DNA from 4 places in the Exiguobacterium sp. s168 genome. Region 3 is predicted to be linked to each of the others. Evidence: riboswitches for the same ligand, from Rfam matches in the RefSeq annotation. Region 3 holds a riboswitch; each other region holds the start of a gene.

Region 1 (7,908 bases), on a different contig from region 3:
AATAATCCGTTGACAACGCAGAAATATGAATGGTATATTCATAACAACTTCTAGAAATGCATTATAGGAAGTCTAGCAGAGATGATTGTTCAATACGATTCAAGTCCTGAACCCTTTCTCCCATCCTAAGCCGGTGTATTGTTCCCCCTTAAGTCGTCCCCCAAAGACGAAGCGGTGCAATGAACGGGTGGTGGATCGAAAGGACCGATCAGGAAGTGAACGTAAGCTGGCGATCATGTCGAACAGGCGCCGTCCTCCACGCGGAAGAGCGAACAATTCCGAATGGAGCTGGGTTTTCCTTCGTAGCATTTCTAACCACATTATTCGTGTTGTCGGTTCGCCGGCAACGCCTTTTTTTGTTTTCTGGAAGTTTTTTGAGCCGGTCGCTTGCCAGGATAGAATCTCCTTGCTACAATGCGAATATGGAAAATTACTTTAATTCATATCCGATTACTCGGAATTAACTGGTGAGATGGAGGACGACAAGGCATGACAGTACGTTTTATGGATGTTTTCACAGAATGGGCATCGACGTATGACGAGACAGTAACCGGACATGATCCGGAGTATAAAGAGGTTTTTCGTCGATACGATGAGATTTTGAATACAGTAGCGGATAAAGCGCAGTCGCCGGTCATTGAATTCGGAGCAGGCACAGGGAACCTGACACAACGTCTTCTGGCACGTCACGACTCCGTACTCGCCGTCGAACCAAGTCCGGAGATGCGGGCAATCCTGACGGAAAAGATTCCGTCGCTTGCTGTACAAGATGGTCACTTCCTCTCGTTCGAAGCGAAGGAAGCACGCAGTTTCGTTTCGACGTATGCGTTTCATCATCTAACAGATGAGGAAAAGGGAGAAGCAATCGAACTGATGGCATCACATTTACCGGCAGACGGAAAAATCGTCTACGCGGATACGATGTTCGTCTCAGAAGAAGCACGCCAGCAAACGATCCGTGAAGCACGTGCTCAAGGGTTCGACGCGTTAGTGGAAGATCTCGAACGCGAATTCTACCCGTTGATTCCAGTCATGGAAGAATTGTTTACATCACGCGGGTTCACTGTTAAATTTATACAATACAATCACTTCGTCTGGCTCGTAGAAGCCGAGAAAATGGGGGAATAAATCATGGCACTTCAAAAAATGAACGTCGAAAGCTTTAACCTGGATCATACGAAAGTCAAAGCACCCTATATCCGCGTCGCGGGTTATAAAGAAGGTAAAGTCGACCAAGTCGTCAAATACGATATCCGTTTCACGCAACCAAACGTTGAGCAAATGCCGATGCGTGCGATGCACACACTCGAGCACTTACTTGCTGAGAACATCCGCAACTACTCGGATGATGTCATCGATGTCTCGCCGATGGGATGCCAAACAGGTTTCTACATGGCGATGATGAACTTTGACTCGGTCGAAAAAATGAGCGAACTCGTTGAGAAGACGTTGAAAGACGTCCTCGCAGCAGAGGAGATTCCAGCGCAAAACGAAGTCCAATGTGGATTTGCGAGCGCACATGACCTCAAAGGAGCGAAGCACTATGCCGAGAAAATGCTTGCCGGTCGTGATGAATGGGACATCGTCTTCGGATGATCGCGAACAACGTCCGCGACCTCGTCGGAAACACACCACTCTACGAGATCACTTCATTCGATTTGCCTGCTGGTACGCGCATTTTGGCGAAGCTCGAATGGATGAACCCTGGGGGCAGCGTCAAAGACCGCCTTGGCATTCAACTCGTTGATGCAGCAATCGAAAACGGACATGTGACACCAGGCGGTACGATCATTGAGCCGACAGCCGGGAATACCGGCATCGGCTTGGCGCTCGCCGCTAAAAAATACAATCTTCAAGTCATCTGTGTCGTTCCGGAAAAATTCAGTCAGGAAAAACAGACGTTGATGCGGGCACTCGGCGCAACCGTCGTCAACACGCCGACTGAACTCGATATGCAAGGGGCTATCGACCGGGCAAAAGAACTCGGTCAGGAAATTCCGAACAGTTACGTTCCGTTACAATTCGAAAACGAAGAGAACCCAGTCACGTATCAGCGGACACTCGGTCCTGAGCTGATTGCGGACTTGCCGCACATCGACTGGTTCGTTGCCGGTTGTGGTTCAGGTGGTACGTTCGCCGGAACAGCGGACTTCTTAAAACAACGTCTCGGTACAAAAGCAGCGATCGTCGAACCGGAAGGCTCCGTCTTAAATGGTGGTCCAGCCGGTCCGCATAAGACAGAAGGCATTGGAACAGCGAAATGGCCAAGTCTCGTTCCGCGTGAACTCGTCGACGAGATTCATACGATTTCTGACCGCGATGCATTTGACGCGGTTCATACACTCGCTGCTCGCGAAGGATTACTCGTTGGTAGTTCAGCAGGTGCAGCGCTCGTTGCTGCGCTTGATATCGCGAAGCGTCACCCCGGCAGTACGATCGTCACCGTCTTCGCAGACAGTGCCGAACGCTACTTAAGCCAACAAATCTTTGAAAAGGTGGACGAAACTCATGCGTAAGAAGACAGCATTGATTCATGGAGGAACAGGTGTCGACCGGGCAACAGGAGCCGTCACACCTCCGATCTATCAAACAAGCACATACAAGCAGGATAAAATCGGTCAACTTAAGGACGGATACGAATACTCACGGACAGCGAACCCAACACGGACGAGCATCGAACGATTGATTGCGGATCTCGAGGGCGGCGCACGTGGTTTTGCCTTCGGTTCTGGGATGGCAGCGATCCATGCCGTCTTCCACTTGCTTGAGTCTGGCGACCACATCGTCATGACGGATGACGTCTACGGTGGTACGTTCCGCTTGATGCAACGCGTCTTACCAAAGTTCAACATCCAAGTGACATTCGTCGATACGACGGACCTTGCAGCGACGGAAGCAGCGATCCAAGACAACACGAAGATCGTCTACGTCGAAACACCGACGAACCCGTTGTTGAAAGTAACGGACATCGCAGCCATCGCAACGATTGCCAAACGTCACGATCTTAAACTCGTCGTCGACAACACGTTCGCGACTCCATATCATCAACAACCACTCGCGCTTGGTGCAGACATCGTCTTGCACAGTGCAACAAAATACATCGGCGGACACTCGGACGTCGTCGCTGGACTTGTCGTCGTCAAAGATGATGCGCTCGGCGAAGAGCTTCACTTCATCCAAAACTCGACAGGCGGCGTACTTGGACCGCAAGACAGCTTCTTGCTCGTCCGTGGTCTTCGTACACTCGGTATCCGGATGGATGCGATCGAAGAGACAGCACATGATCTCGTTGCGTTCCTACAAGCGCAAGATATTGTCTCAAACATCTTCTACCCGGGACTTGCATCGCATCCTGGTCACGACATCCAAGCGAAACAAGCGACTGGGTTTGGTGGGATGATCAGCTTTGATGTTGGTTCAGCAGCGAATGCAGAAAAACTCGTCGAGGCGACACACTTCTTCACACTTGCTGAGAGTCTTGGTGCCGTCGAGAGTCTGATTTCCGTTCCGGCACGGATGACGCACGCGTCGATCCCAGCAGAGCGTCGGGCAGAACTCGGCATCACAGACGGTCTCGTCCGGATTTCAGTTGGACTTGAAGACGCGGAAGATTTGAAAGAAGACTTAACGCGTGCTTTCACGTTCCTCGAAAAAGTTTCTGAAAAAACTGTTTGACAACAAAAATAACCCCTGCTAATATTCAGAATATATTCTACAAACTTAATACCGAAACTCTTATCGAGAGTGGTGGAGGGACTGGCCCGATGAAACCCGGCAACCGCGGATCTAATCCGAAGTGGTGCTAATTCCAGCAGACAAAAGTCTGGGAGATGAGAGCAAATGGTTTTGTGTACTGAAAAGTGCGCGCGTTTGCTCTAAAACGCGCGCACTTTTTTTATTTTAGGAGGGACAGTTGTGATTCGTTTACAAGACGTAGGAAAGATTTATCGCTCAAAGCGCGGAGCGGTCGAAGCCGTCGCGAATGTCGATCTGACAATCGAGCGCGGTGAAATTTTTGGAATAATCGGTTATTCCGGAGCAGGGAAATCGACCTTGATCCGATTGCTGAATATGCTTGAAGCACCAACGAGTGGTTCGATCCAAATCGATGGTGTTGAGATGACATCACTAAAACCAAAGGAATTACGAGGCGTCCGTAAGAATGTCTCGATGGTCTTCCAACATTTCAACTTATTGTGGTCACGAACAGTTGAAGAGAACATCATGTTCCCACTCGAGCTCGGTGGCTTCCCGAAAGCACACCGCAAGGAACGGGTAGCGGAACTGATCCAACTCGTTGGTTTGGACGGACGCGAAAAAGCCTATCCGTCACAATTATCGGGTGGTCAAAAACAACGTGTCGGTATCGCTCGGGCACTGGCATCGAACCCGGACGTTCTCTTATGTGACGAGGCAACAAGTGCACTCGATCCGAAGACGACGGACTCAATCCTTGAGTTACTCGTTGACATCAATGAAAAACTGAAACTGACGATCGTCTTGATCACACACGAGATGCACGTCATTCAAAAAATCTGTCACCGGGTCGCCGTCATGGAAGCCGGTAAAATCGTCGAGCAAGGACCGGTCGCAGAGGTCTTCCGTCATCCGAAGCAAGCGATGACGAAGGAGTTCGTCAAACAATTGACGTCGCCTTCGGAAAACGAGTTGACGTTCGCGAAACTACGCGAACGGTACCCAACCGGAAAAATCGTTCAGTTGACGTTCGTCGGATCAACAGCGGAAAGCCCGATCCTCGCGGAAGTCATGAAGGATTCACCGGTCCTGTTCAACATCATCGGCGGAAACGTCGGTCAATCACAGGAAGGGGCACTCGGTACACTGTTCATTCAGTTGATCGGGGAAACAGAAGCAACACAAGCGGTCATCACGAAGCTTCAAGCCAGTGATGTTGAAGTGGAGGTGGATCACCGATGATTTCATTCTTTGACAACCTAGATTGGGACATGGTGTGGGAAGCGACAGGCAGTACCGTCTATATGACGGCAATCGCTGGGTTTTCAACATTCGTTCTCGGTTTGATCATTGGTTTACTATTGTATGCGACAAACGAAGAGTTATTGTTCAAGAATCGGGCGTTCTATTCAGTGTTGAGCTTGATCGTCAACGTCTTCCGTTCGATTCCGTTCATCATCTTACTGATCTTATTGATTCCATTTACGACAGCGATCGTCGGTTCGTTCCTCGGACCAACGGCAGCATTACCGGCACTGATTTTCGGTGCTGCACCATTTTACGGTCGGATGGTTGAACTCGCGTTACGTGAAGTCGATAAAGGTGTCATCGAGGCAGCTGAATCGATGGGGGCGACGAAGTTCCAAATCATCTATAAAGTCTTAATCCCGGAAGCGTTGCCTGCCATCGTTTCTGGTATCACGGTCACACTCGTCTCACTTGTCGGTTATACGGCAATGGCCGGAGTAGTCGGCGGAGGTGGACTTGGGGACATGGCCTTTATCGAAGGATTCCAGCGTTCTCAAAACGATGTCATCGTCATTGCGACACTCTTAATCTTAGCGATCGTCTTCGTCATCCAAATCATTGGTGATTTGCTGATCCGTGCGATCGATAAACGTTAATTCGAAACTTAATCATATTGGAGGAATCATTCATGAAAACTTGGAAAAAATTCGTAGGTACTGCTGCTGTATCCGTCTTAGCTATTAGTCTTGCTGCATGTGGCGAAAAATCATCAGGATCAGACAGCGACGACAAAACACTTGTCATCGGTGCTTCAAACGTACCGCACGCTGAGATTCTTCAGCACGTTAAAAAAGAATATGAAGCAAAAGGTTACAAGCTTGAAATCAAGAAGTTCCAAGATTACGTACTTCCGAACAAAGCGCTCGCTTCAAAAGAAATCGATGCGAACTACTTCCAGCACGTACCGTATCTTGAGCAACAAGAGAAAGAAAACAAATCGTATAAGTTCGCGAACGCAGGTGGCGTCCATGTTGAACCACTCGGTATCTACTCGAAGAAATACAAGTCACTCGATAAGTTGCCAAACGGTGCAACGATTCTGACGAGCTCAAACGTCGCGGAACGCGGTCGTGTCTTGACATTCCTTCAAAACGAAGGATTGATTAAGCTCAAAGACGGTAAAACGACAGATGCACAACTCGGTGATATCGCGGAGAACCCGAAGAAACTCAAGTTCAAGACGAACATCGAAGCATCGCTGCTTCCGCAAGCTTACAAAAACAATGAAGGCGACGCCGTTCTTATCAACACGAACTATGCGATCGATAACGGTCTGAACCCGTTGAAAGACGCAATCGCTTCAGAAGATGAGTCGTCACCATACGTCAACATCATCGTTACACGTGACGGCGATGAAAAAGACAAACGTGTCACAGCACTTCTTGATGTTCTGCACGAGAAGAAAAACCAAGATTGGATCCTCGACAAGTACAAAGGTGCAGTCGTTCCAGTCAGTAAATAAGTTCACCGAATCCGGCATCCTTCCTATATAATGGAAGGATGCTTTTCATTTGTCTGAAACAGGGGTTAGGGGGAATCATATGCAACGCATTCGTCAACTGCATCCGTTGACACTCGGGGTCTTGTTTGGAACGTTTTTCTCGCGTCTCGGAACGTTCATCACGATGCCGTTCTTCGCCATCTACATGACGACCGTTTTGAAATTCGATCCGGTCGATGTCGGCTGGGTCCTCAGTATCTCAGCGATCGCCAGTCTCGTCATGAGCTTCATCGGCGGTACATTGTCGGACCGGTATGGTCGCCGGGCGATGATGCTCGCCGGAACGATTGGGTTCGCGATCGTCTTCATTGCGCTGGCACAAGTCGAGACGTTCTGGGCGTTCTTTACGCTCAGTGCCTTGAACGGTGTCTGTCGCTCAATCTTCGAGCCATCCGCTCGTGCCTTGATCAGTGATACGACGGACGAAGCAAACCGATTATTCGTCTTCAATATCCGTTACGCGATGATCAACATCGCAGCAGCGATCGGACCGGGAATCGCTTTACTGCTGAGTGCGGGGAACACGTCCGCGACGTTTTACATCACGGCGTTCGTCTATATCGTGTACGGGGTGATGATCGGTATCTTATTCAAACGCCATCCGATTACCGAGACGCATGGTGGGAAAAAGGTGTCGTTCGGAGCGACGGTTCGTCTGTTGCGGACGGATATCGCCTTTACGCTGGCACTCGCCGGTATCATCTTCGGCGTCTTCGGCTACAGCCAGTTCAACTCGACCTTGCCACAGTTCTTGACGGAGACGTCACTCCTTGAAGGCGGGAAGACACTCTATGCGATCTTGATCACGATCAATGCGATCACCGTCTTGATCGTGCAGTATCCGATCATGAAGTTTGGTGTGAAGACGTCACCGCTCGTCTCGATCACGACCGGGATTGCGACTGTTGCGATTGGACTGTTCGTCATGGGGAATGCAAACACGATCTGGTTGATGATCGTCGCAATGTTCATCTTCACATGCGGGGAAGTCATGATGTTCACGATGACCGACATCTTGACCGATCGGTTTGCCAAACCGGAATTACGGGGCAGTTATTTCGGGGCGATGGGCTTAACATCAATTGGGCAATCTATCGGTCCGATCGCCGGAGGACATTTGTTAAGTTTATATGGAGCGGACCGTCCGTTACCGATTTTCGGGATATTAGCGGGCTTGACATTATTCGGAATACCACTACTCTTACTGTCACAACGGATTCATCGGGGTTCGACGATCGAGGAACTGGAGGAACCGGTGAAACTTTCGAATGATTCTCAACAAAACGCATGATTTTGAGAAAAATCAGCGAGCGATGACGCTTGAATAATACGCCATGTTTCTTTAAGATTAGAATGATACTAAATTAGTAACGCTCGTGTTCTGAATCGTCAGTCACGAAATG
Region 2 (7,908 bases), on a different contig from region 3:
CCTTATCCGAGGGGTTGAAGCCCTGTTAATTGTTCAATCGTTTCTTCATTTGGTTGCGTGATGACACCGAGTTCCGTGATGATGCCCGTGATTAATGTGTGTGGTGTGACATCAAACGCTGGGTTGAAGACAGCGACTCCCGCTGGTGCTGTCGCGACACCTTGGATTGCCGTCACTTCCTGCGGAGCACGCTCTTCGATTTCAATCGTTTCACCGGAAACGAGCGAGAAGTCGAACGTCGAGAGTGGTGCCGCGACGTAAAACGGAATATCGAAGGCTTGCGCGAGCAATGCCAATTGGAATGTTCCGATTTTATTCGCTGTATCCCCATTTCGTGTAATCCGGTCAGCACCGACGATGATCGCGTCGATTTGTTTTTCTTTCAACGTATGAGCGACCATGTTGTCCGTGATCAATGTGACATCGATGCCGGCACGTTGCAGCTCCCATGTTGTCAGCCGTGCCCCCTGCAGTAACGGTCGCGTCTCACTCGCAAAAACGGATAATTCAATGCCACGTTCTTTTGCGATATAGAACGGCGCAAGTGCCGTTCCGTAAGCAGCAGTCGCAATCGATCCAGCATTACAAATCGTTAGGATCCGTTCGCCTGACTGGAACAACTCCAACGCATGAATCCCGATTTGACGTGACGTCTGCGCATCCTGGTCATATAAGGCGACTGTTCGTTTTTCCAACCGTTCACGGATCTCTTCTACCGACGTTCCGTCTTGAATGATTGGATTCAATTGATCGAGGACATTTCGTAAGTTGACGGCCGTCGGTCGTGTCGCGAGTAACGTCGCTGATGTCTCAAGCAAAGCTTGCTTATAGATCGACAGTTCTGCTTCAAACCGGTACGCTTCCTGAACGAGTACGAATCCACCGAATAGGCTGATCGCAGGTGCGCCCCGGACACGCAATTGTTTGATTGCCTCAACTGCTTGCGCAAGATCAGTAATGACTTCATAGTGTTCTTCCTGCGGTAGACGTGTCTGATCAAGAATCGTCAAGACACGGTCTTCGTAACGGATACTTTGAACAAATGCACTCATCGGCTTAACTCCTCCGTTACGTCAAAGTTTCGTAAATCATCAAATGTCCGGCATTCTGTCCGACGTTTGATTAACGCTGCTCCTAGACGGAGGGCGTGACGTTTTCGCTCTAAGCGTTCCGTCGTTGAATCGATTGATTCTAAATCAGCGACTGGTGCGAGACCGATCGTCCGCCGAATCAATTCGCAACCGGCAAAGCCAAGGGCATCCTGTAAAATCGTACTCAGTACATCATCAACAAGTCCCGATGCCTGGAATGGTTCGACGGCTTCCCGTTCCCATAAGGCACGGAACGTTGAAGCAAACGTCAGCCAGAACGTATCGATGTCCTTGATTCTTGCGTCACGTCGTGTAGGGTAATCTGGATATGCCGCGAAGAAAAGATGGGCGATGAATTGCCCGACATCGAATCCGAATGGACCATAGAAGGCGAATTCTGGATCGATGACTTTCGTTTCCGTCGCCGAAGCGAAGATGCTTCCTGTATGTAGATCGCCGTGTAGCAACGCATCCCCTTTCGTGATGAAGAGTGCTTCGAGTTTTGCGACTTCGCGTTTTAACTCATCGTCTGCCCAAAGACGTGCCACTTCTTCCTCCAGTCCGGCTTCAATCTCGTTCGTCTCCGCGTCATGAAACGGATCTGTGAAGATCAGTTTTTCTGTGATATCGCACAAATCTGGATTGTAGTACGTTCGAGCAACACGTTTCTTTTCAACCGGACCAAGCGCAAAGTCCGATGTATGGAATAAAGTCCGAGCGAGATAAGAACCGATATGTTCCGCAAGCAACGGATACTGTTCACCCGCGAGCAGTCCAGTCCGAACGATCGTCAGATGTGAAAGATCTTCCATGACCGTATACGCCTCTTCGTGACTAGCATGAAAAACACGTGGTACGAACGGCACGGCATGCCGGGCGAATTCACGGAGTGCGGATTGCTCAATCCACGCCCGCTCGAGCGATAATGGCCAGCTCTCACCGACGACTTTTGCGTACGGGAGTGCTTGTTTTAGAATCAATCGATGTTCACCTTCTCGAATTCGGAAGACGAGGTTAAGATTCCCATCGCCAATCTCTTCTGCTTCGACGGCTCCGTCGCCGATCAGTCCTAATGAGCGGACCCGTTCAATCGCGTCCTGTTCTGTGAATGCTTTGTATGTCATCTCAGTTTCCCCCTAATGTAATACACGAAAAAGCGCCTCTTTTCGTCATCGAAAAGAGGCGCAGGAAAGTCACTGCGTCCTCTTATCTCTCAGACGAAACGTCTGTTGGATGTAGCACCGTGCCTAGTGGTCGGTTGCTGCGGCGTCATCGGGCCAATTCCCTCTGCCAACTCGCGATAAGAGTCGTATGTAGTTGTCGTGTGTGATATTGATTTGAATCTTACGCAATCGACTTCCTCGCTGTCAAATCGAAATCAAGCAGAAATCGATATCGTTTTCATGCCATATATAGAAAGAGTATTTTCAAAAAAATAAATTTTCTAAAAATAATTTGACAAGTGACGATTCTCATGTAAAAATTGCAATTAGATTTCACAATTTCATCCAATTCTTATCAAGAGCAGACGGAGGGACAAGCCCTACGATGTCGCAGCAACCGACCTTTTGGCACGGTGCTAATTCTTGCAGCTACTAAGCTGACAGATAAGAGTCCACGTTCGAATTATTCATGGTCTCTTGTCACTGACGAGAGACCATTTTTTTGTTGAAGGAGGAAAGACATGGCTTATATCACTGCTACTTATCAATTGACTGCCCGTGATCGACTCGAGCAACGCGCTGAACAACTCGCGCTTGGTCTGACAGTCGGTTCTTGGACGGAACTGAATCATCTCGAACAACAACAACTCGCCTCGTTCAAAGGGGAAGTCGTACATACCGAAGAGCGCGATGGCAAAGGATATATCACGATTCGTTATCCGGAACATAACGTGTCGCGCGACTTTTCTGCGATTCTGACGACCGTCTTCGGGAAACTCTCACTCGACGGTGAAATCAAACTAACGGAATTGCTATTACCCGATACATTTACGTCGGACTTTCCAGGTGCGAAATTCGGGATCGAAGGGGTCCGCTCCTTGATCGGTGTCGAAGATCGCCCATTATTAATGAGCATCTTCAAAGGAGTCATCGGACGGGATTTATCGTTCCTTCGTGATCAACTCGAAGGACAACTCGCTGGTGGGATTGACCTCGTCAAAGACGATGAGATCCTATACGACAATCCGTTGACACCGACGATTGACCGGGCACGAATCGGACGTGAGGTCATCGATGCTCACTTCCACCGGACCGGTAAACGTGCGTTATATGCGATCACACTCAGTGGTCCCGTCTTTACGCTCAAGGATCAAGCCAAGCGATTGATTGATGCTGGAGCGACCGCATTCTTGCTGAATACCTTCACATACGGACTCGACGTCTTACGCGAACTGGCGAGTGATCCGGAAATCAACGTTCCGATCTTCAATCATCCAGCATATAGCGGTGCGTTGATCGCTAGCCCGAATCACGGAGTCGCAGCTCCTGTCTTACTCGGCACATTACCGCGTGCTGCTGGAGCAGACTTGACGCTATTCCCGTCTCCTTACGGCAATGTCGCTTTGCCAAAGGATGTCGCTCGTGGCATCGCGGTCGAAGCGACCCGTCTCGGTCAGACGAAATCGATCTTCCCGGTTCCTTCAGCTGGTATTCATCCTGGACTCGTCGCTCAACTCGTACGGGACTTCGGTATCGATTCCGTCATCAACGCCGGCGGCGGCGTACATGGTCATCCGCAAGGTGCTGCGGCTGGTGTCATTGCTTTCCGTCAGGCACTCGATGCGGCACTCGCAAATGAATCCCTATCGGCGGCAGCATCGCGTCATGAAGAATTACGGATCGCCCTCGACGCTTGGGGGATCAAGTCATGACCGTACGGATTCTTTGTGACTTCGACGGTACGGTGACGACGCAGGATAACATCATCGCACTCATGCAGGCATTTGCGCCAGCGAGTGACTTCGAACCGTTGAAACGCGGCGTACTCGACCGGACGCTATCGATTCAGAGTGGCGTCGGGCAAATGTTCGCACTTCTGTCATCTGATGGGAAAACGTCTTATCTTGACTTTTTATTGGAGCGCGCCGTTATTCGCGACGGATTTTCGGAGTTACTTCAGTACAGTCGTCGTCAAGGAATCGATTTTTCGATCGTCAGCGGTGGAATGGACTTTTTCGTCGAACCAATCTTAGCGCCATTCCTTGAACAAGAACAGATTTACTGTAACGTCGCCGATTTCAGTGGTCCATTCGTCCATATCGATTGGCCAAACGCCTGCGATGCCCATTGCACGAACGGGTGCGGCTGTTGTAAAACATCCGTTGCCCGGACATTGCGTAAAGACGGTGACATCATCATCGTCATCGGCGACTCGGTGACGGACTTCGAACTCGCGAAACAAGCAGATCGTGTCTATGCCCGTGATTATCTGATCACGTTGTGTGAAGAAAACGATATCGCCTATACACCGTTTGAGACGTTCCACGATATCGTTCATGATTTAACACGAACGGAGGTGACAACATGACATTCATGCGACGGTATGAAGAGCTACGCGCCATCAAACAAGAGCTTGCGGCGCGCGATTGGTTCCCTGGTACGAGTGGCAATCTCGCCATTCGGACGTCCGGTGTTCCGGTTGAATTCCTTGTGACGGCAAGCGGAAAAGATAAACGGCAGACGACTCCTGACGACTTCGTTCATGTCGATGCGACCGGTCAATTAATCGGTGAGCAATCCGGGCGTCCTTCCGCTGAGACATTGCTCCATGTCGAGGTGTTCAATCGAACGGACGCTGGTTGTTCCCTGCATGTCCATACGATTGCGAACAATGTGATTTCGGAACTCTATGGCGATCAAGGCAGTATCACCTTTTCCGGACAGGAAATCATCAAGGCACTCGGTAAGTGGGAAGAAGATGCAACGGTCACGGTGCCGATCATTCCAAATCATGCGGACATCCCGACACTTGCCGCTGCTTTTGCACCGCATGTCACAGCAGACAGTGGTGCCGTCCTGATCCGCAATCACGGGATCACAGTCTGGGCACCGACCGCCTTTGAAGCAAAGAAACACCTCGAAGCCTTCGAGTTTTTATTCAATTACACGTTGACGTTGCAATCATGCCGTCAATCCATTCATTAAAAGGAGGAATTATCTCATGGCAACAGTCTTATTCCAAGAAACAAACACACGGTATACGGATCAAACGGAAGTCGCTGACTTCCTTGCGTCACGCGGCGTTCTTTACGAACAGTGGGACGTTTCGAAACTTCCAGCGCCTCTCGTTGAGAACTTCACACTGACGGATGCAGACAAACAAACGATTCTCGATACGTTCGCTCCCGAAATCAAAGACGTATCAGAACGTCGTGGGTATCAGACAGCTGATATCATCTCACTTTCGGATACGACACCGAACCTTGATGAGTTGCTCGTCAACTTCCAGAAAGAACATCATCACACGGATGATGAAGTTCGTTTCATCGTCAGCGGTCATGGCGTCTTCGCGATCAAAGACGAAGAAGTCGGCTACTATAACATCGAACTCAATCCTGGTGATTTAATCTCCGTTCCTGTTAACACACGCCACTACTTTACGCTTCAAGACGATCGTAAAGTCGTCGCTGTTCGGATCTTCGTCACGACAGACGGCTGGGTTCCGATTTACGAGAATGAGACGTCAACGGTCTCTTAAGATCGATAAAAGCGCTGTTTTCCTTCATATGAAGGGAATCAGTGCTTTTCTTATCGCACAAACATATCACTACATTGATACGTAACCGATATAATGAAGGAAAAGCGATGAGGAAGTGAGCGTCATGCATATTCGTCCCGTAACGGAACACGACTTACCAGCGATTCTTGCCATCTATAACGAAGGCATTGAAGATCGGATCGCAACGCTTGAAACCGACCAAAAGGACTTATCCTTCATGACCCAATGGTATGCGGAACGCACCGATCGATATGCCGGATATGTCGCTGAAGATGACACAGGTGTCCTCGGCTTCATTTCCCTCGATCCGTATAATCCGCGTCCTGTCTACGCATCCGTCGGTGAGATTTCGGTTTATATCACCCGGACTCATCGTGGACAAGGGATTGGCACACGTTTGCTTGAAACGGCTGAGCAACACGCCCGTGATCATCAGATGCATAAACTCATTCTCTTCACCTTCCCATTCAATAAAATCGGACAAAAACTCTATATCCGCTCCGGGTTCCGGATCGTCGGAACGTTTAAGGAGCAAGGACAGTTGAACGGTGAATATGTCGACGTCATGGCGATGGAGAAACGCTTGCGATAGGATTCATTGAATGCCAGACGGGGAATAGTTAATCCGAGTCATTGAGAGAGGATGAACCTAATGGATATTCAACAAATTCGTAATGCGACACTCGTTGTCACGTATGCCAATCAAGTCTTATTGATTGATCCGTTCCTCGGCGAAAAAGGCAGCTTGCCTCCCTTCGGTCAAACACCAAATGCCGTCGCTAATCCACTCGTCGACTTACCGGTCGATGTCAACACACTGCTCGATCCTGACGCTGTCTTCGTCACGCATCTGCATGCCGATCATTTCGATGATGCTGCAAAACAACTTCTACCCAAGCATTTGCCACTCTATGCGCAGCAAGAAGAAGACGCGCAGCACATTCGAGAAGCCGGCTTCACGAACGTTTCTTCCTTCGATTCCGGTGTAACGATCGGTGATATCCAGGTCCATCGAACAGGTGGACAGCATGGTGTCGGTGAAATCGGCGAACGGATGGGACGTGTGTCTGGGCTCGTCCTCACCCATCCGGACGAACCAACACTTTATATCGCCGGTGATACGATCTGGTGCGACGAGGTCGCGCATGCAATCGAACAACATACACCCGATATCATCGTCGTCAACAGTGGCGCCGCCCAGTTCTTGACCGGAGAGCCGATCACGATGTCACAGCGTGATCTCCTTGCCGTACACGAAGCGGCGGCGGAAGCGACGATCATCGTCTCGCACCTCGAGTCCGTCAACCACTGTCTCTTGCGACGTGATATGATTGCTGACTTTTTAGCCGCCTTCCACCTTTCTGCCCATTTCCTGATTCCAGAGGATGGCGAAACGATGTCATTTTAAGAACAGTAACCTTCACTAAAAAAAAGTCCTGCTTTTCGAGTAAAAATCGAAAGCAGGACTTCTTTTTGTTATGGAATGACAAGACCTAACAAGCGAGCAAAGGCGACTGCTTGCTCTTCCGTAATGACAGCACCCGGTAAAAATCGCGGATCAATCGTAATACCAGAGAGTTCCGTCTGCCGGAGATCGAGACCTTTTAACGGTGTTTCAATCCACTGGCTATCGGTAAGCCGGACCGCTTCGAGTTTCCACTGGGTCGGTTTCACTTCGAAGAACTGCGCTTCTTTCATCGTCGTTTCGCTCCAGTGTTGGTGACGGACCGTACTGCGAATGAACTGTGCGTAATCCGCAAGTCCTTCCTGAATCGTCAAATGGTCCAGCGTACAATCTTCGAACTGAACACCCGTCATCCGGCATCCGACGAAGGATACACGGTGAAAACGAGTTTCTTGGAAGTGACATCCCGTTAAGTCACACTGCTCAAAATGGATATCTTCGAACGAGCCACGGTCAAAGGTGAGATTCGCGAACGAGACATTTTGAAAACACACTTGATAGGCATCGATACGTTCTGTCAGTTCACTCGGCATCGACTCTTTCTCATAACGCGCTCCTTTCAGATACGGGTCATCGATTTCGACTTGATCGAAGGTCTCTAGCTGAAGCGTTTTCGGTAATTCTGGTAAA
Region 3 (7,908 bases):
GCCGCTTCTCAAATCCGACGCTTCAATCTACGTAATGGTGATGTCGTCACAGGTAAAGTACGCCCACCGAAGGAAAACGAACGTTTCCAAGGGTTACTTAGTGTGGAAGCCGTCAACGGCGAAGCACCGGATACAGCGCGTAACCGTTTGTTCTTCCCGGCGCTGACACCGATCTATCCGGATCGTTTAATGCGTCTTGAGACAGAGCCGCGTCATTTATCGGTTCGTGTCATGGATATGATTGCACCAGTTGGGTTTGGACAACGCGGTTTGATCGTCGCACCACCAAAAGCAGGGAAGACGTCACTCCTCAAAGAAATCGCAAACTCGATTCAAGAGAATCATCCGGATGTCGAGCTGATCATTCTATTGATCGATGAGCGACCAGAGGAAGTAACTGACATCGAGCGTTCAGTTCCGGGAGCAGACGTCGTCAGTTCAACGTTCGACGAAACACCGGACAACCATGTGCGGATTTCTGAACTTGTCCTTGAACGGGCGATGCGACTTGTCGAACATAAAAAAGATGTCGTCATCTTGATGGATTCGATCACGCGTTTGACTCGTGCGTATAACTTAACAGTGCCGCAAAGCGGACGGACGCTTTCAGGGGGGATTGACCCAGCAGCGTTCCACAAACCAAAACGGTTCTTTGGTGCGGCGCGAAACATCGAACATGGTGGCAGTTTGACAATTCTTGCGACGGCACTCGTCGAGACGGGATCCCGCATGGATGACGTCATCTATGAGGAATTCAAAGGAACAGGAAACATGGAGCTACATCTCGATCGTAAGCTGTCGGAACGCCGAATCTTCCCAGCAATCGACATTCGCAAATCAGGTACGCGGAAGGAAGAACTCTTGCTTCCGAAAGAGCAACTCGATGCGCTCTGGACGATTCGTCGGACGATGAACGAGTCGAACGAGTTCGTCGATACGTTCCTGCGTAAGATTCGCGACACGAAAAATAATGAAGAATTTTTTGCTGAACTTGAGAAAGAAAAGAAGAAGACGGTCCGACGTGCACCTGCTAAACCGCGTACCGTCAAGAAGGAAGCAACGACGGAAAAATAACTATTGCGACGCGTAAAAAAATCGTTTAGTATAGGAAGGTAACTTACTCTGGCTCAGCAAATGGACCAGGGCGGAAGGAGAGAAATCAACCATGAAACAAGGAATTCACCCTAACTACAACAAAGTAGTATTTATGGATTCAACGACTGAGTACAAATTCTTAAGCGGTTCTACTCGTTCTTCGAACGAAACGATCACTTGGGAAGATGGTAACGAGTACCCACTCATCCGTGTGGATGTGTCTTCAGACTCGCACCCATTCTACACAGGTCGTCAAAAGTTCAACGCGGCAGATGGTCGTGTCGATCGCTTCAACAAAAAATACGGCCGCAAGTAATTACTTGCCGGTTCTTAAAAAACAGCCTGCCTCCATTACGGAAGCAGGCTGTTTTTGTATAGGCTGAATTGCGAACGGTACGTAAGGTACGTCTTTAAGACGAACGAGAAAGCAATCCCGCCGACGATCCCGATCAAGTACGGCATGGCATCTGGATGTGCCAAGATGTAGTCGACGACTTTATGGAACGAGATATGACGACCAACAAAGTAGCCGGCGCCCAAGAACACACTGACCCAAATCAAAGCACCTGTATACGCGTAACTCGCAAAAATGCGAAACGGCATTTTTGAAACACCTGCAAAAAAAGCAGAGAGTTGGCGAAGACCAGGTATGTAGTAACCGATGATCAAGACCGATTTGCCGTAACGACGAAATCCGGCTTCAGCGGAGAGAATGTGTTTTTCTGAGATGCGCATCTTTGGTCCGACGCGATGCAACAGGGGCATGCCGAGTTTTAAGCCCAGCACGTAGCTAATCGTCATTCCGATGCAACTGCCAGCGTAAGCGGCAAGAATCGTACCGAACAGCGGTAGATTGCCTTGATGCATCCAAAAACCGGACAGGACGAGCAAGGTCTCATCAGGAACCGGCAATCCCACGATACCACCTGCGAGAAGGACGGAAAGACCAAGGGCGCCATATTGGTGCAGAATGTCATGTAAGAGATGATGAATCGGGGACACCTTCTTTCGCGAGAATCTTCTTCTTTAGTGTACAGGAAATGGATGAAGGTTGGAATGAAAGGACAAAAATTCTAGGTAAAGAAAAAATGAATTTTGATTTCCGGAAGTCAACCCTTTTTCTCAATACCGTTTCGAGCTATACTCGTTAAAGTGACTATTTTTAGAGGACGGTGTCGGACGATGATGCATGTAATAAATCAGTACGGCTGGATCGAAGTAATTTGTGGTAGTATGTTTTCCGGGAAATCGGAAGAGTTGATTCGTCGTGTCAGACGGGCACAGTACGGCAAACTGCCCGTTCAAGTATTCAAGCCGGCAATCGACGACCGGTACCATGAAGAGCATGTCGTCTCTCACATCGGAAATTCCGTCGTGGCGATTCCAATGGCGACGAGTCGTGATCTCTATGCAGCAGTAGCGGAAGAAACACAAATTGTCGGAATTGATGAAGTTCAATTCTTTGATGATGAGATCGTTCAAGTCATCGAAGCACTTGCGCAAGACGGAAAACGCGTCATTTGTGCAGGACTCGATCAGGATTTCCGGGCAGAGCCGTTTGGCAAGATGCCGGAATTACTGGCGCGCGCAGAATTTGTGACGAAACTTCAGGCGATCTGTCTCTCATGTGGCGATCCGGCTTCCCGGACACAACGTTTGATTGATGGAAAACCAGCGAACTATGATGATCCGATCATTTTAGTCGGCGCTTCAGAATCGTATGAGCCACGGTGCCGCCACTGCCATGAAGTGCCAGGAAAGCCGAAGCCGCTCCAAACGATGCAACACCAAAAAGGATAAACAAAAAAGACGAACCGATGATGGTCGTCCTTTGATGTAACAGCTGTTCGCTTCTAAGTGAAGACGAATAGCTGTTTTTTTTTATCCCGTTTCCTGTGAGAAACGACTCGAGCGTTCGATGAAACGAATCGTCTCACGCACGATCAAATCCTGATCATGATCGAGGGTCGCGACGTGGTACGAGTTGAGGAGACAGTAGATTCGTTTATCATTCGTCCCGATGTGCTGGTGCAGATAATCCGAGCTCGACGGCGGAACGACGTGATCGGTCGCCGAGTAGAGAATCAATGTCGGCAGGAGAATGGATCCGAGGCGTCCTTTTGTCTCATCCATTAGACGGACGAGTTCGAACGCACAACGGCTCGGAACGAGGTCATAAATGATTTCGAAGGCTGCTCGCTTAATGTCCGGTGCCCCTTCCGGTAAGTACTGTGGACCGTCCTCGAACGAAAGTGCTTCATAGGATGGAACGGAGAGTGCGGCATTGATCGTAATGATGCCGGCAAACGGAATGCCGTCAGCAGCGAGCGACAACGCAAGCGTCGCACCCATCGATTGACCGATGACGAAGACTTGATCGCATGTTTCTTGTAAACGTTCATAGCCGTCTTGCAGGCTTTGCTTCCAACATCGAGCAGTCGATTGTTCAAACTCGCGGACGTTCGTTCCATGTCCACGTAAGCGCGGGGCATAGACGGTAAAACCTTCGGCAGCAAATGCCTCACCGACGTCCCGGACACTCTGCGGAGTGGCGTTAAAACCATGACAGATTAGAATGCCGATCGGTCCACCTTGAAGATAAAATGCTTCAGCACCAGTCAATACAGGATAGTTCATCATTACTATTTTTCCTCCATTCATGAAAAAAACTCGTCGACGTCACTGCTTGGACGCCCACGAGTTTTTCACCGTATCATCCAAAGCCGCGCTTTGCTGGTCGGAGCACCTTACAGATTGCAGGTTGCCGTGAAGTCATAGAGCCAGGTCTCTCGTTCACTCTTGATAAATATCATATTGGAATTGTCGGATTAATCATTGAAACGATGGTAGCACGACCGAAAATGACTTGTCAAATCGTTCTTGACGAATCATGATCCGTTCAGTAAGCTAACTCATAACTTGTTCATCCATCGATATGCGCCAAATGGATTATTTTTGAAAAGTTGGTTGACTTTTAAAGGTTCGACCCGTAATGTAAAAATTAGTTTTACGACATAAGCAACAACACAACAACACACATACGAATTTCATACCGCAATACTTATCCAGAGAGGTGGAGGGACTGGCCCTACGAAACCTCGGCAACAGACTCATTATGAGCACTGTGCCAATTCCATCAGACAGATGTCTGAGAGATGAGTGGAGTGGATTCTGCCACTGTGCGGATCCAGGTCTCTTCTTGTTTCTCAAGAAGGGACCTTTTTTGTTGAATGAAGGGGGAAAACGGAATGATTGCATTTCATCAAGTCAAAAAAACGTACGTCACGAAAGATCAGACGATTGCAGCGCTCGACGGTGTCGACCTGACGATCGAAAAAGGTGAAATCTTTGGGGTCATCGGTTTTAGCGGTGCCGGAAAAAGTTCACTGCTCCGCTGCGTCAATCTGTTAGAACGACCGACGTCAGGAACGGTGACGGTCGATGGGGAAGATTTAACGCAACTGTCTCCGAAAAAGTTACGCCAAGCAAAACAACGGATCGGGATGATCTTTCAGCACTTCAATCTGTTGAATGCGAACACGGTCTTTACGAATGTCGCGAAACCACTCGTTCTCGCAGGCGTCAAGAAAGACGAAATTCGCCGCCGGGTGACGGAGTTACTCGAATTCGTCGATCTCGCGGACAAAGCAGATCATTATCCGGATCAATTGTCGGGTGGGCAGAAACAGCGCGTTGGTATCGCCCGGGCACTCGCGACGCAACCTTCCGTCCTTTTATGTGACGAAGCGACGTCAGCACTTGATCCCCAGACGACACATCATATTCTTCAGTTATTAAAACGGATCAATGCCGAGTACGGGATCACGATTCTCTTGATCACCCACGAGATGGGCGTCATCCGGGAGATTTGCGACCGGGTCGCCGTCATTGAAGCTGGAAAGTTGATCGAGTCAGGAACGGTCTTTGATGTCTTTTCAAACCCGCAGACTGAGACAGCGAAAAATTTCGTTCGCTCCGTCATGCATGACGAGATTCCAGCGTCGATTCGTCAGTTGATCGAGTCCCGGAATGCGAATCCAATCTATAAGATTCACTTCCTTGGACATCACACCGGACAACCACTCTTATCGCAAGTCGCAAAACGCTTCGACGTCGATGTCAATATCCTGCACGGTAGCATCACGGAGTTGCAGGATACGCCGTTCGGCACATTACTCGTTGAACTGATCGGTGAGACGACAGAAGTGAAACGAGCGTTACACTACATCGATCAGGCGCAGGTAACCGTTGAGGAGGTGCTCGCTGATGCTAGTTAACTACAGTGATATCTGGACAGCATTCTTGCAGACGATGACGATGGTATCCGTTTCGCTCTTGTTCTCGACCTTGATCGGCTTACCACTCGGTATCCTGCTTGTCGTCACGCGAAAAGGAGCGTTACTTGAAAATGTTCCGTTGTTCACGTTCTTCAACAGTATCGTCAATATTTTCCGCTCGATTCCGTTCATCATCTTACTCGTCGCGATCATCCCGTTGACGCGCTTGATCGTTCAGACATCGATCGGAACAGAAGCCGCAATCGTTCCGCTCGTCTTTTACGCTGCACCGTACATGGCGCGTCTGATCGAGAGTTCTTTACTCGAAGTCGATAAAGGCGTTCTTGAAGCAGCAGAAGCGATGGGCGCGACACCGTTTCAAACGATTTTCCGCTTCCTCCTACCGGAAGCACTCGGTTCACTCATCCTGAACTTAACGATCGCGACGGTCGGCTTGATCGGGGCGTCGGCGATGGCAGGCGCCATCGGTGGTGGCGGTTTGGGTGACTTAGCAATTACTTACGGCTATCAACGGTTTGATACGAAAGTCATGATCATCACGGTCGGGATTCTCGTCATCTTAGTCCAAGGCTTACAGACGACAGGCAACATCGTCGCACGAAAAATCAGAAGACATTAATCAAGGGAGCGATTCAGCCATGAAAAAAGCAGTAGCAATTGGAGCAACACTCACGACGATTTTATTTGCCGGGTGCGCAGCATCAGGAGAAGACGAAAAGACGATCAAGCTCGGTGTCAGCGGTTCAGACACACAAGTTTGGGATTATGTCGCGAAAAAAGCAGAGAAGGAAGGCATCAAAATCGAACTCGTCAAGTTCTCCGATTATGTCCAGCCGAACATGGCACTGGCTGAGGGTGAGATCGACGCCAATGCCTTCCAGACGATTTCCTACTTCAACGCTTTCAAGAAAGAACATAACTTGAAGCTATCGCCGATTGCGACGACTGTCATCGCACCGATGGGGATCTACTCGGATAAATACAAGGATGTCAAAGACATTCCAACTGGCGGAAAAATCGCTGTTCCGAACGAAGCGACGAACATGGGACGCGCCCTCTTGTTACTGCAAGAAGCAGGTCTGATCAAGCTACCGGACGACTTCGATGGCAACGGTTCGGTCGATAAGATCGTCGAGAATCCGAAAAAGCTGAAAATCGTTCCGATCGTCGCTGGACAAACGCCACGCGTCTTACCGGACGTCGCGGCATCAATCATCAACAATGGCATCGCCGTTGACGCTGGCTTCAACCCGATCAAGGACTCAATCGTTCATGAGAACGAGACAGCAAAACCATACATCAACATCATCGCAACACGAACAGAAGACAAGAACAAAAAAGAACTGAAAAAAATCGCATCGCTGTATCAACAAAAAGATGTCGCGGCCTTCATCAAAAAAGAATACAAAGGCAGTACGATCCCGACGTTCGTTCCACTGAGCGATATCGGCGAATAATTTCAAAAGGAGAGTGGACAGTATGACGACACCAGTACGCACGACATGGGTAGAGACGATTGAACAGGACATCGAACAAAAACGAGAATCGTATCTTGAGACAAGTCACCGAATTCATGCAACGCCGGAAATCGGGAACGAGGAATTCTTTGCTTCGCGGCTCCATGCGGAGCGTCTAACAGCGGAAGGTTTTACAGTAGAACTCGGCGTCGCGGGGCACGATACCGCGTTCTTCGCGAAGAAATCGAGCGACCGACCAGGCGCAACGATTGCCTTTCTTGCTGAATACGATGCGTTGCCGGGTATTGGTCACGCGTGCGGTCATAATATCATCGGCACGACGAGCGTCGCAGCGGCGATCGCGCTCAGTAAAGTGCTCGATGAAGTCGGCGGGAGTGTCGTTGTCCTTGGAACACCAGCCGAGGAAGGTGGACCGAACGGTAGTGCGAAAGGCAGTTTCGTCAAACATCAGTTACTGGAAGGGATCGATGCGGCCTTGATGGTCCACCCGTCGGGACAAACACGGATCACGGGTTCTTCCCTTGCGGTCGATCCACTCGACTTTGCCTTTACGGGTCGTCCGGCACACGCAGCGGCGTCACCGGAAGAAGGCATCAACGCCCTCGACGCTGTCATTCAACTCTTCAACGGAATCAATGCCTTACGTCAGCAGTTACCAGACGATGTCCGGATCCACGGGATCATCACGCATGGAGGCGATGCGCCGAACATCATCCCGGAATACGCAAGAGCACGTTTCTTCATCCGGGCAACGACACGGGAACGATTAAATGCCGTCACGGAAAAAGTCAAAGCCGTCGCCCAAGGCGCGGCACTCGCGACTGGGGCGACGCTTGACGTCATCGCGTTCCAAAATGAAGTCGATAACCTCGTCTTCAACCGGACGTTCGACCGTCTGTTCCAAGAAGAAGCAGAAGCGCTTGGCGAAATCGTTCACTTGGACGAACGACCGGGTCTTGGCTCAACGGACGCCGGTAACATCAGTCAAGTCATCCCGACGATCCATCCGTATATCAAGATTGGTCCGGACGATCTCG
Region 4 (7,908 bases), on a different contig from region 3:
AGGCGACATGGCGAAGACGAATGACAGATTCTACTTGCCCAAAGACTTCTTCCGTCATCTCACTCAGTTCTTCAAAACCAAATGAGGTCAAGAACTGACGTGCTTTATAGTTACGTGCTTCCACGTAGACTTCGAGTGGGACGGCACCTTGTCGTTCGAGTTCACGGATCAGACGTCGCCCGATACCATTTTGCTGATATTTCGGTAAGACGTACAGACGAACGATCTCCCACGTTCCCTCAACATCAACAGCATGAATGAAACCGACGATTTCCTCGTCGATGATTCCGACATAAAAATACTCTCCCCGTGCTTCTTCCGCCGTCCGGATCGCACGAACGACTTCTTCTTGCGGATACGCCTCCTGCACGAAATGCGCTTTTGAACGTTCGGAATAGATTTCTGCATACGTATCCAACCAAGATGTGACGGCAATGTCATGAATACGTCCTGCATCAGCTGGAATAGCTTCGCGTATTTCCATAATCGGAACCCCCCTTTGTATTCATACGAATCGACTCATGTACTTTTACCCTCTTCTAGAAAAAACATTCGTTTCCTGCAAAGTTCCCCGTAAACAAAAAAAGTCCGAAAACCCGCGTAGGGTTCTCGGACTTTTTGATTATGCGAAACGTTTTGCTTGTTCTTCAAGAACTGCTGCTTTATCTGTTTGCTCCCATGGAAGCTCAACATCTGTACGACCGAAGTGACCGTATGCAGCTGTTTGACGATAGATCGGACGACGGAGATCAAGCATGTTGATGATTCCAGCCGGACGAAGATCGAAGTTTTCAGCAACCAATTCGACGAGTTGCGCTTCAGGAAGTTTTCCTGTGCCGAATGTGTCAACCGCGATTGATACTGGGTGCGCGACACCGATTGCGTACGCGAGTTGAACTTCTGCTTTGTCTGCAAGACCTGCAGCAACGAGGTTCTTCGCGACGTAACGTGCTGCGTATGCAGCTGAACGGTCGACTTTCGTTGGATCTTTACCTGAGAATGCTCCACCGCCGTGGCGTGCGTATCCACCATACGTATCAACGATGATCTTACGACCAGTCAATCCAGCATCTCCTTGTGGTCCGCCGATAACGAAACGACCAGTTGGGTTGATGAAGAATTTCGTTGCTGCGTCGATGTATTCAGCCGGGATGACCGGTGTGATGACGTGTTCTTTCAAGTCAGCTTGGATTTGCTCAAGCGTGACTTCTTCTGCGTGTTGTGTCGAGATGACGATTGTATCGACACGAACCGGCTCGTTGTTCTCGTTGTATTCGACCGTGACTTGTGTTTTTCCGTCCGGACGAAGGTAGTCGAGTTGACCGTTTTTACGCACTTCTGCCAAACGGCGTGCGAGACGGTGTGAAAGCGAGATTGGAAGTGGCATGAGTTCTGGTGTTTCTTTCGTTGCGTAACCGAACATGAGACCTTGGTCTCCTGCACCGATAGCATCGATTTCTGCATCAGACATGCTACCTTCACGTGCTTCAAGCGCTTGGTCGACACCAAGAGCGATGTCTGCTGATTGCTCATCGATTGATGTCAATACAGCACACGTGTCCGCGTCGAAACCGTATTTCGCGCGTGTATAACCGATTTCACGAATCGTTTCACGAACGACTTTTGGAATGTCGACGTAAGTTGATGTCGTGATCTCACCTGCAACGAGAACGAGACCTGTTGTAACAGAAGTTTCTGCCGCAACACGTGCGTTTGGATCCGCTGCGAGGATTGCATCAAGAATTGAATCCGAAATTTGGTCACAGATTTTATCTGGATGACCTTCAGTGACTGACTCCGACGTGAAAAGTCGGCGATTAAGGTTTGTCATGTATGACCCTCCCAAAAAAGAATTTGACGGTGTACTCATTTCCCCTAGTTGAGTGGGACGGTAAAATGAAAAAAACCTTTCCAAGTCCAAAAAATGGTCAGGGAAAGGTTGTGCGTTCTTCCTTTACCCTCTTATCGTTCGAAGTGTTTACTTCGCTTCAGGAGAGCACCTTTTCCCTCATTAATATGTGAATTAATGTAGGACGGTTGCCGGGTTTCTTCGGGCCTTGTTCCCTCCACCTGCTCAGAATAAGAGTATCCGTTACGAATTACATGATATAAAGTTGTAACTACTCTGTCAAGCAAGGTTTCAAATTCTAGTCGAAACTTTTTGAAAGAGATGTTAAACTGTTAATGCTGAAAGCGTTTCCAGATAAATAGAAATCAGCACCAGAAAATGATTGCTCTCCCTTTAGTATGTCATATATAATAAATGTGTCATACTAAATGCGATGAGCCAAAACCAACGTAGGGGAAAGGTGGGGTCAGGATGCCGATGACGGTCCTGAATATCGAAGAACTACTCAAGAAAGAGCATGTGTTCAAACAACTATCTGTTGCTGAACTTGTCGAACATGCGATTCGAAACGAAGAAGGTGTCCTTGCTGAGAACGGCGCATTATCTGTAGAAACGGGGAAATTTACAGGTCGTTCACCAAAAGATAAGTTCATCGTCCGTGATTCTTCCTGCGAGTCTCACATTGATTGGGGTCACGTTAACCAACCAATGGATGGAGACAAATTTGAACAATTGTTGCAGAAGGTTCTTCGTTACATGAACGAAGCCGATCATCTCTACTACACAGAAGCTGCAGCAGGTGCAGATACGCACTTCACCCTTCCGGTCCGTGTGCTCACACAATACGCTTGGCATAATCTCTTTGCCAAACAACTCTTTTTACGCGAATATCCTGAAGTGGCTGCCTTTGAACCGTTCACGGTCGTCTACGCACCACATTTCAAGGCAGATCCTGCCGTTGACGGAACGAACTCTGAGACGTTCATCGCCATGTCGTTCGAACACCGAATCGTCTTGATTGGTGGAACGGAGTATGCGGGCGAAATCAAAAAATCAATATTTTCCGTCATGAACTACCTCTTGCCACAAGAAAACGTTCTTTCAATGCACTGTTCGGCAAACGTCGGACACGAAGGTGACGTTGCCTTGTTCTTCGGTCTATCTGGGACTGGTAAGACCACCCTTTCCGCTGATGATAGCCGCCAATTGATTGGTGACGACGAACATGGTTGGTCACACGATGGTGTCTTCAACATCGAAGGAGGATGTTATGCGAAGACGGTTAACCTGTCACGTGAAAAAGAACCACAGATTTTTGACGCAATCCGCTTCGGAACGGTTCTTGAAAACGTCGTTCTTGATGAAACACGTCACCCTGATTACGATGACACATCGTTGACGGAAAATACGCGTGCTGCTTATCCGATTACAGCAATTGATAACATCGCTGTTCCATCACGCGCTGGTCACCCGAAGACGATCGTCTTCTTGACGGCTGATGCGTACGGTGTCTTGCCTCCGATCAGCAAGTTGACGAAAGAACAAGCGATGTATCACTTCCTATCAGGTTATACATCAAAACTCGCTGGAACAGAGCGTGGTGTAACGGAGCCGGAAGCAACGTTCTCGACGTGCTTCGGTTCACCGTTCCTTCCACTCATGCCTGAAAAGTATGCGACGATGCTTGGAGAATTGATTGATCGTCATGGTGTTACCGTCTATCTCGTCAATACAGGCTGGACGGGTGGTGCTTACGGTACAGGTAGCCGCATGAAGCTATCCTATACCCGGACGATGGTCAATGCTGCCGTCAACGGTACACTTGCAACGATTCCAACAGAAGAACATCCGATTTTCGGACTTCATATGCCACTTGAAGTTCCAGGTGTTCCAAGCGAGTTACTCAATCCGGTACGCGTCTGGTCGAATCCGGACGAATACGACACACAAGCGCGTTCGCTTGCTGAGAAATTCCAACACAATTTCCTTCGCTTCGAAAGTGCGACAGATGCAATCAAGTCAGCTGGTCCACGTCTATAAAAAAGAGCCCTCGGGCTCTTTTTTTAAGCTTAGAAATCGGTAAATCTCTTAAGAAATTAATTCATGATTAACAAAAAAAGAAGTGCACGTTTTTCTCAATCAAGAAAAACATGCACTTCTTTTTTAGTCTAAAACAGAATTCGTTTTTTCTTGAAGATGTGTTTCTTTTTGCTTGAGCCACTCCTGACTTTCTGCTAATAGCGCATAGGAACGAGTAAGCGAGACACCTAAACGTTGACTGAGCAGTTCGAACTGATCAAAATCACCGCGATCTGCACTGATTGCAAGCACTAAACAATCCCGAAACGGATGATCTTTTCCTTGTAGAACGACCTTTAGAGAATCTTCAATTGGCAGTTGGTCGATGATGTCGTCGATATCCACAGACAATAACGCATCAATATGTGATAACAGACCGATCATATAAGCACTCTCCGGCTTTAACGTACGCGTCTCTTTCGCAAACAACTCGCAAAGTTTTGCACAATGTAAGGAAGACCGGAGTAACTCATTTGACCATTCGTAAGGACTAGCAAGCTTCATCTCGCGTAAGACAATTAACGAAATCCAGCTTTTGAGTTGCGAGAAGCCTAGCAATGAGATGGCTTGACGAACAGAGCTGACCGTATTTCGTAATCCCATGCCCGGAGAATTGATCAGTTGCAGTACTTGAATGCTGATATACGGATTTGCTTCAATCTCATCAATGACTTCATCGTATTTTTCGTCCGTATCGAGCCATTTTAGCATCTTCAGCAATACCGGCAATTGAGGAGGGACAGCTTTTCCCTTCATCAACATTGGCTTAGCGTAAAAATAGCCTTGAAACCAGTCATATCCCATATCAAGACAACGTGTATGATCCGCGTGTGTCTCCACTCGTTCGGCAAGCATCTTAATATGGGGATAATTACGCCGGACAATATGCAAGATCGCACTTTGCTCACGAGTGGGAATCGCTTCGATGTCGATTTTAATTAAATCAATTAGTGCGAATAATTCTGTTCCATGTTGACGAAGTAAATCCGTTACAAAATCATCGAGTGCTAGCGTAAAACCTGCTTCTTTCCAACTGTGCAACACAGATAACATTTCTGTATCGATGTCGACAGTTTCTAAAATTTCGATAACGAACCGACTTGGATCTAAATAGTGAATCAGATCACTTTTTAAGAGATCTGCTGTAAAGTTAACGAAAAGTTTTTTACCTTCAGCAACGTGCTCCACACCCATATGAACAAGTGTATTCGTTAATACATCTATTGTCGCTAGATCACCGTCGAATACATTCATTTGTTTGACGGAACGATACAGCAACTCAAATGCATCAACTGCTCCGATTCGGTCAACGATGGGTTGACGTGCTAATAAGATATCCATCGTCCTCCATCCCCCTCTACATTACTCATATGGTTCTAATTATATCAAAATTTATTTTTTAGGAAGTTTGTTGTTTTTTACAACGAATCAATATTCTTTTTTTCCTATTATGTATGTAAGTCCGATTCTTTAGATGACAAAAAAACCGATACGACATTCGTCGTATCGGTTACATCATCGATTATAGATACCAGTCTCAAACCAATTCAATACATTCCGCGTCACACGTAACTTTTCATGAATCGGAAATTGATGCGCGTAGGCGTAAGTCTGAAGCATCGTCTTTCCGGAATGATGCGCAGCATAAGCCGTCGCGTGGCGTAAACGAACGTTTTCATCATACGCACCGTGTATCAATAACACTTCACCTTGAGGTGCGACATGAAGCGGAGAGCGAACCGCGTATGCATCAGGAACCGTGTCGGGTGTACCTCCCGTGTAGCGACGAAGCATCTTTTGCATCGTCTTCTGCTCTTCATAGGTCCATTTCAACTCGGTCACCCCTGCCCAGGACACCGTTCGAGCGACTGGACGGTGATGCGCGAGTAGCAACGCCATCTGTCCACCACGTGAAAATCCGAATGCGTGAACATGCGAGACACGTTGCTGCAACCAGTCAAAGGCACTGCAGGCGTCTTCGATATCGTGATGACCGAAGTCTTCTTTTCCCGTACCGCCTAAATTCCCCCGATAGAAAGGTGCCATGACAAAAAAGCCAGCCTGTGCGAACGCGAGCAGTCGTGTCGGTCGGACCATTCCGATCGAACGCGTTCCACCACGCAAATAGAGAATTCCCTGACCATTTGCGACTTGCGGGAGTACGATATAGGCACCGACCCGTTCCCCATCCCCTGTGGTATAGAACATCCGAAACGTACGAAACGGACCTTGACGCGGAAGTTCAAACCAATCGGCGTTCGCTAAGTACACGGAGCGTCTCCGGAAGGACACGGTCCTTCATCATGAAGCTGTATTGTCGATTCGTATCGAGACGATCAGGGAGTTCCTCGAATAGAAAAGCACCGTCTGTTTCATCCACGGCAAGATGAGACGACAATGATCCGATTTGCGCGAAATAGATGTTTTTGATGATCGTATCACCTTTTCCGGCAACACGATACTGTCCGACATATGAGAGAGAATCGATTTTCCCACCTGTCTCTTCCATCACTTCACGACGTGCGGCTTCTTCTGCTGTCTCACCTGGTTCAACCTTTCCGCCGGGAAATTCATACCCACGTTGCTTATGATGGGTCAGCAACCATTTTCCTTCGTACACGGCAATGACCCACACGTGCAAGGGACGATCCGAGAACGGATGGTCATCAAAACTTAATTCTACTTGATTTTGATAATAATCCAAGAATGTAATCACGTACGTGCACCTCATTTCTTCTTCTAACTTCACTTTACCTGTTTCACGGGTATTCTAAAAGTGAAAACGCTAGGATTACCTGTAAATCTGGAAAATGATCTCCTACTATCATCCGATAAACGCAAAAAAACAGCCGATGTTCCACAAGGGAACGATCGACTGTCGTTTCACATTACTTCAAACGTGCTTCGAGTTCTGCTTTTTCTGCTTCGAATCCTGGTTTCCCAAGAAGCGCGAACATGTTTTTCTTGTACGCTTCGACGCCTGGCTGATCAAATGGGTTCACTCCGAGGAGGTAACCACTCATCGCACAAGCTTTTTCGAAGAAGTAGAACAGGAATCCGAGGTGATACGGTGTCATCTCTGGAAGTTCGACCGTCAAGTTCGGTACTTGTCCGTCCGTGTGCGCAAGCAACGTACCTTCTGCCGCCTTATCGTTGACGAATTGAATCGACTTGCCTGCAAGGAAGTTCAATCCATCGAGATCCTGAGCATCTTCTTCAACCGTCAACGCATGACGCGCTTGACCGACTTTGATGACTGTCTCGAACAGGTCACGACGACCTTCTTGGACATATTGTCCCATCGAGTGGAGATCCGTCGAGAAGTCGACTGCTGCTGGGAAGATCCCTTTGAAGTCTTTTCCTTCTGACTCGCCGTACAATTGTTTCCACCACTCCGATACATAATGAAGTGCTGGTTCGTAGTTGACGAGAAGCTCGATCGTCTTCCCTTTCGCATAAAGCGCATTTCGGACGACCGCGTATTGATACGCTTCGTTGTCAGCTAGGTTTTCGCTCGCATAGCGCTCTTGCGCGTCACGGGCACCTTGCATCAACTCTTCGATTGAAATACCAGCTGCTGCGATTGGTAATAGACCAACCGGTGTCAAAACAGAGAAACGGCCGCCGACATCATCCGGAATGACGAAAGTTTCGTATCCTTCAGAGTCTGCGAGTGTTTTTAATGCACCGCGTGCTTTATCCGTCGTTGCATAAATCCGGTGTTTCGCTTCTGCTTTACCGTATTTTTCTTCCATGAACGATTTCAAGAGACGGAACGAAATTGCTGGTTCTGTCGTTGTACCCGATTTTGAGATGATGTTGACCGATACATCTTTTCCTTCGAGGACTTCGAATAAATCGTGCAGATACGTCGATGAGATATTATGACCTGCATAGATGATTTGTGGTGCTTTGCGATCTTCTTTTGATAACAAGTTATGGAATGAGTGTCCGAGCATCTCAATTGCAGCACGCGCACC

Evidence for each region. Region 3 has a riboswitch for S-adenosylmethionine ahead of KNQ15_RS06420 (alpha/beta hydrolase). Riboswitches for the same ligand answer to the same signal wherever they lie in the genome.
Region 1: it holds a riboswitch for S-adenosylmethionine, as region 3 does, so the genes downstream of both, KNQ15_RS03610 (methionine ABC transporter ATP-binding protein) here and KNQ15_RS06420 (alpha/beta hydrolase) in region 3, are expected to answer to the same signal.
Region 2: it holds a riboswitch for S-adenosylmethionine, as region 3 does, so the genes downstream of both, mtnK (S-methyl-5-thioribose kinase) here and KNQ15_RS06420 (alpha/beta hydrolase) in region 3, are expected to answer to the same signal.
Region 4: it holds a riboswitch for S-adenosylmethionine, as region 3 does, so the genes downstream of both, metK (methionine adenosyltransferase) here and KNQ15_RS06420 (alpha/beta hydrolase) in region 3, are expected to answer to the same signal.

Annotation. Positions count from the first base shown of each region.
Region 1 is NZ_JACSNE010000003.1:171,602-179,509, forward strand. Features, by position in the region: gene KNQ15_RS03590 (class I SAM-dependent methyltransferase) at 490-1,128, shown strand; gene KNQ15_RS03595 (S-ribosylhomocysteine lyase) at 1,132-1,596, shown strand; gene KNQ15_RS03600 (PLP-dependent cysteine synthase family protein) at 1,593-2,516, shown strand; gene KNQ15_RS03605 (bifunctional cystathionine gamma-lyase/homocysteine desulfhydrase) at 2,509-3,675, shown strand; SAM riboswitch class I at 3,733-3,837, shown strand; gene KNQ15_RS03610 (methionine ABC transporter ATP-binding protein) at 3,916-4,938, shown strand; gene KNQ15_RS03615 (methionine ABC transporter permease) at 4,935-5,600, shown strand; gene KNQ15_RS03620 (MetQ/NlpA family ABC transporter substrate-binding protein) at 5,633-6,466, shown strand; gene KNQ15_RS03625 (MDR family MFS transporter) at 6,546-7,796, shown strand.
Region 2 is NZ_JACSNE010000013.1:49,756-57,663, reverse strand. Features, by position in the region: gene mtnA (S-methyl-5-thioribose-1-phosphate isomerase) at 3-1,052, opposite strand; gene mtnK (S-methyl-5-thioribose kinase) at 1,049-2,215, opposite strand; SAM riboswitch class I at 2,295-2,398, opposite strand; SAM riboswitch class I at 2,604-2,705, shown strand; gene KNQ15_RS09400 (2,3-diketo-5-methylthiopentyl-1-phosphate enolase) at 2,776-3,966, shown strand; gene KNQ15_RS09395 (2-hydroxy-3-keto-5-methylthiopentenyl-1-phosphate phosphatase) at 3,963-4,622, shown strand; gene KNQ15_RS09390 (methylthioribulose 1-phosphate dehydratase) at 4,619-5,239, shown strand; gene KNQ15_RS09385 (1,2-dihydroxy-3-keto-5-methylthiopentene dioxygenase) at 5,256-5,792, shown strand; gene KNQ15_RS09380 (arsinothricin resistance N-acetyltransferase ArsN1 family A) at 5,917-6,405, shown strand; gene KNQ15_RS09375 (MBL fold metallo-hydrolase) at 6,466-7,221, shown strand; gene KNQ15_RS09370 (pentapeptide repeat-containing protein) at 7,290-7,908, opposite strand, start outside.
Region 3 is NZ_JACSNE010000007.1:63,971-71,878, reverse strand. Features, by position in the region: gene rho (transcription termination factor Rho) at 1-1,074, shown strand, start outside; gene KNQ15_RS06435 (type B 50S ribosomal protein L31) at 1,166-1,411, shown strand; gene KNQ15_RS06430 (DedA family protein) at 1,447-2,097, opposite strand; gene KNQ15_RS06425 (thymidine kinase) at 2,281-2,895, shown strand; gene KNQ15_RS06420 (alpha/beta hydrolase) at 2,977-3,735, opposite strand; SAM riboswitch class I at 3,803-3,904, opposite strand; SAM riboswitch class I at 4,154-4,257, shown strand; gene KNQ15_RS06415 (methionine ABC transporter ATP-binding protein) at 4,344-5,372, shown strand; gene KNQ15_RS06410 (methionine ABC transporter permease) at 5,362-6,012, shown strand; gene KNQ15_RS06405 (MetQ/NlpA family ABC transporter substrate-binding protein) at 6,032-6,850, shown strand; gene KNQ15_RS06400 (M20 family metallopeptidase) at 6,873-7,908, shown strand, end outside.
Region 4 is NZ_JACSNE010000002.1:256,171-264,078, forward strand. Features, by position in the region: gene KNQ15_RS02680 (GNAT family N-acetyltransferase) at 1-484, opposite strand, end outside; gene metK (methionine adenosyltransferase) at 623-1,831, opposite strand; SAM riboswitch class I at 1,960-2,086, opposite strand; gene pckA (phosphoenolpyruvate carboxykinase (ATP)) at 2,321-3,889, shown strand; gene KNQ15_RS02695 (EAL and HDOD domain-containing protein) at 4,013-5,269, opposite strand; gene KNQ15_RS02700 (alpha/beta hydrolase family protein) at 5,444-6,199, opposite strand; gene ytkD (RNA deprotection pyrophosphohydrolase) at 6,171-6,644, opposite strand; gene KNQ15_RS02710 (glucose-6-phosphate isomerase) at 6,817-7,908, opposite strand, start outside.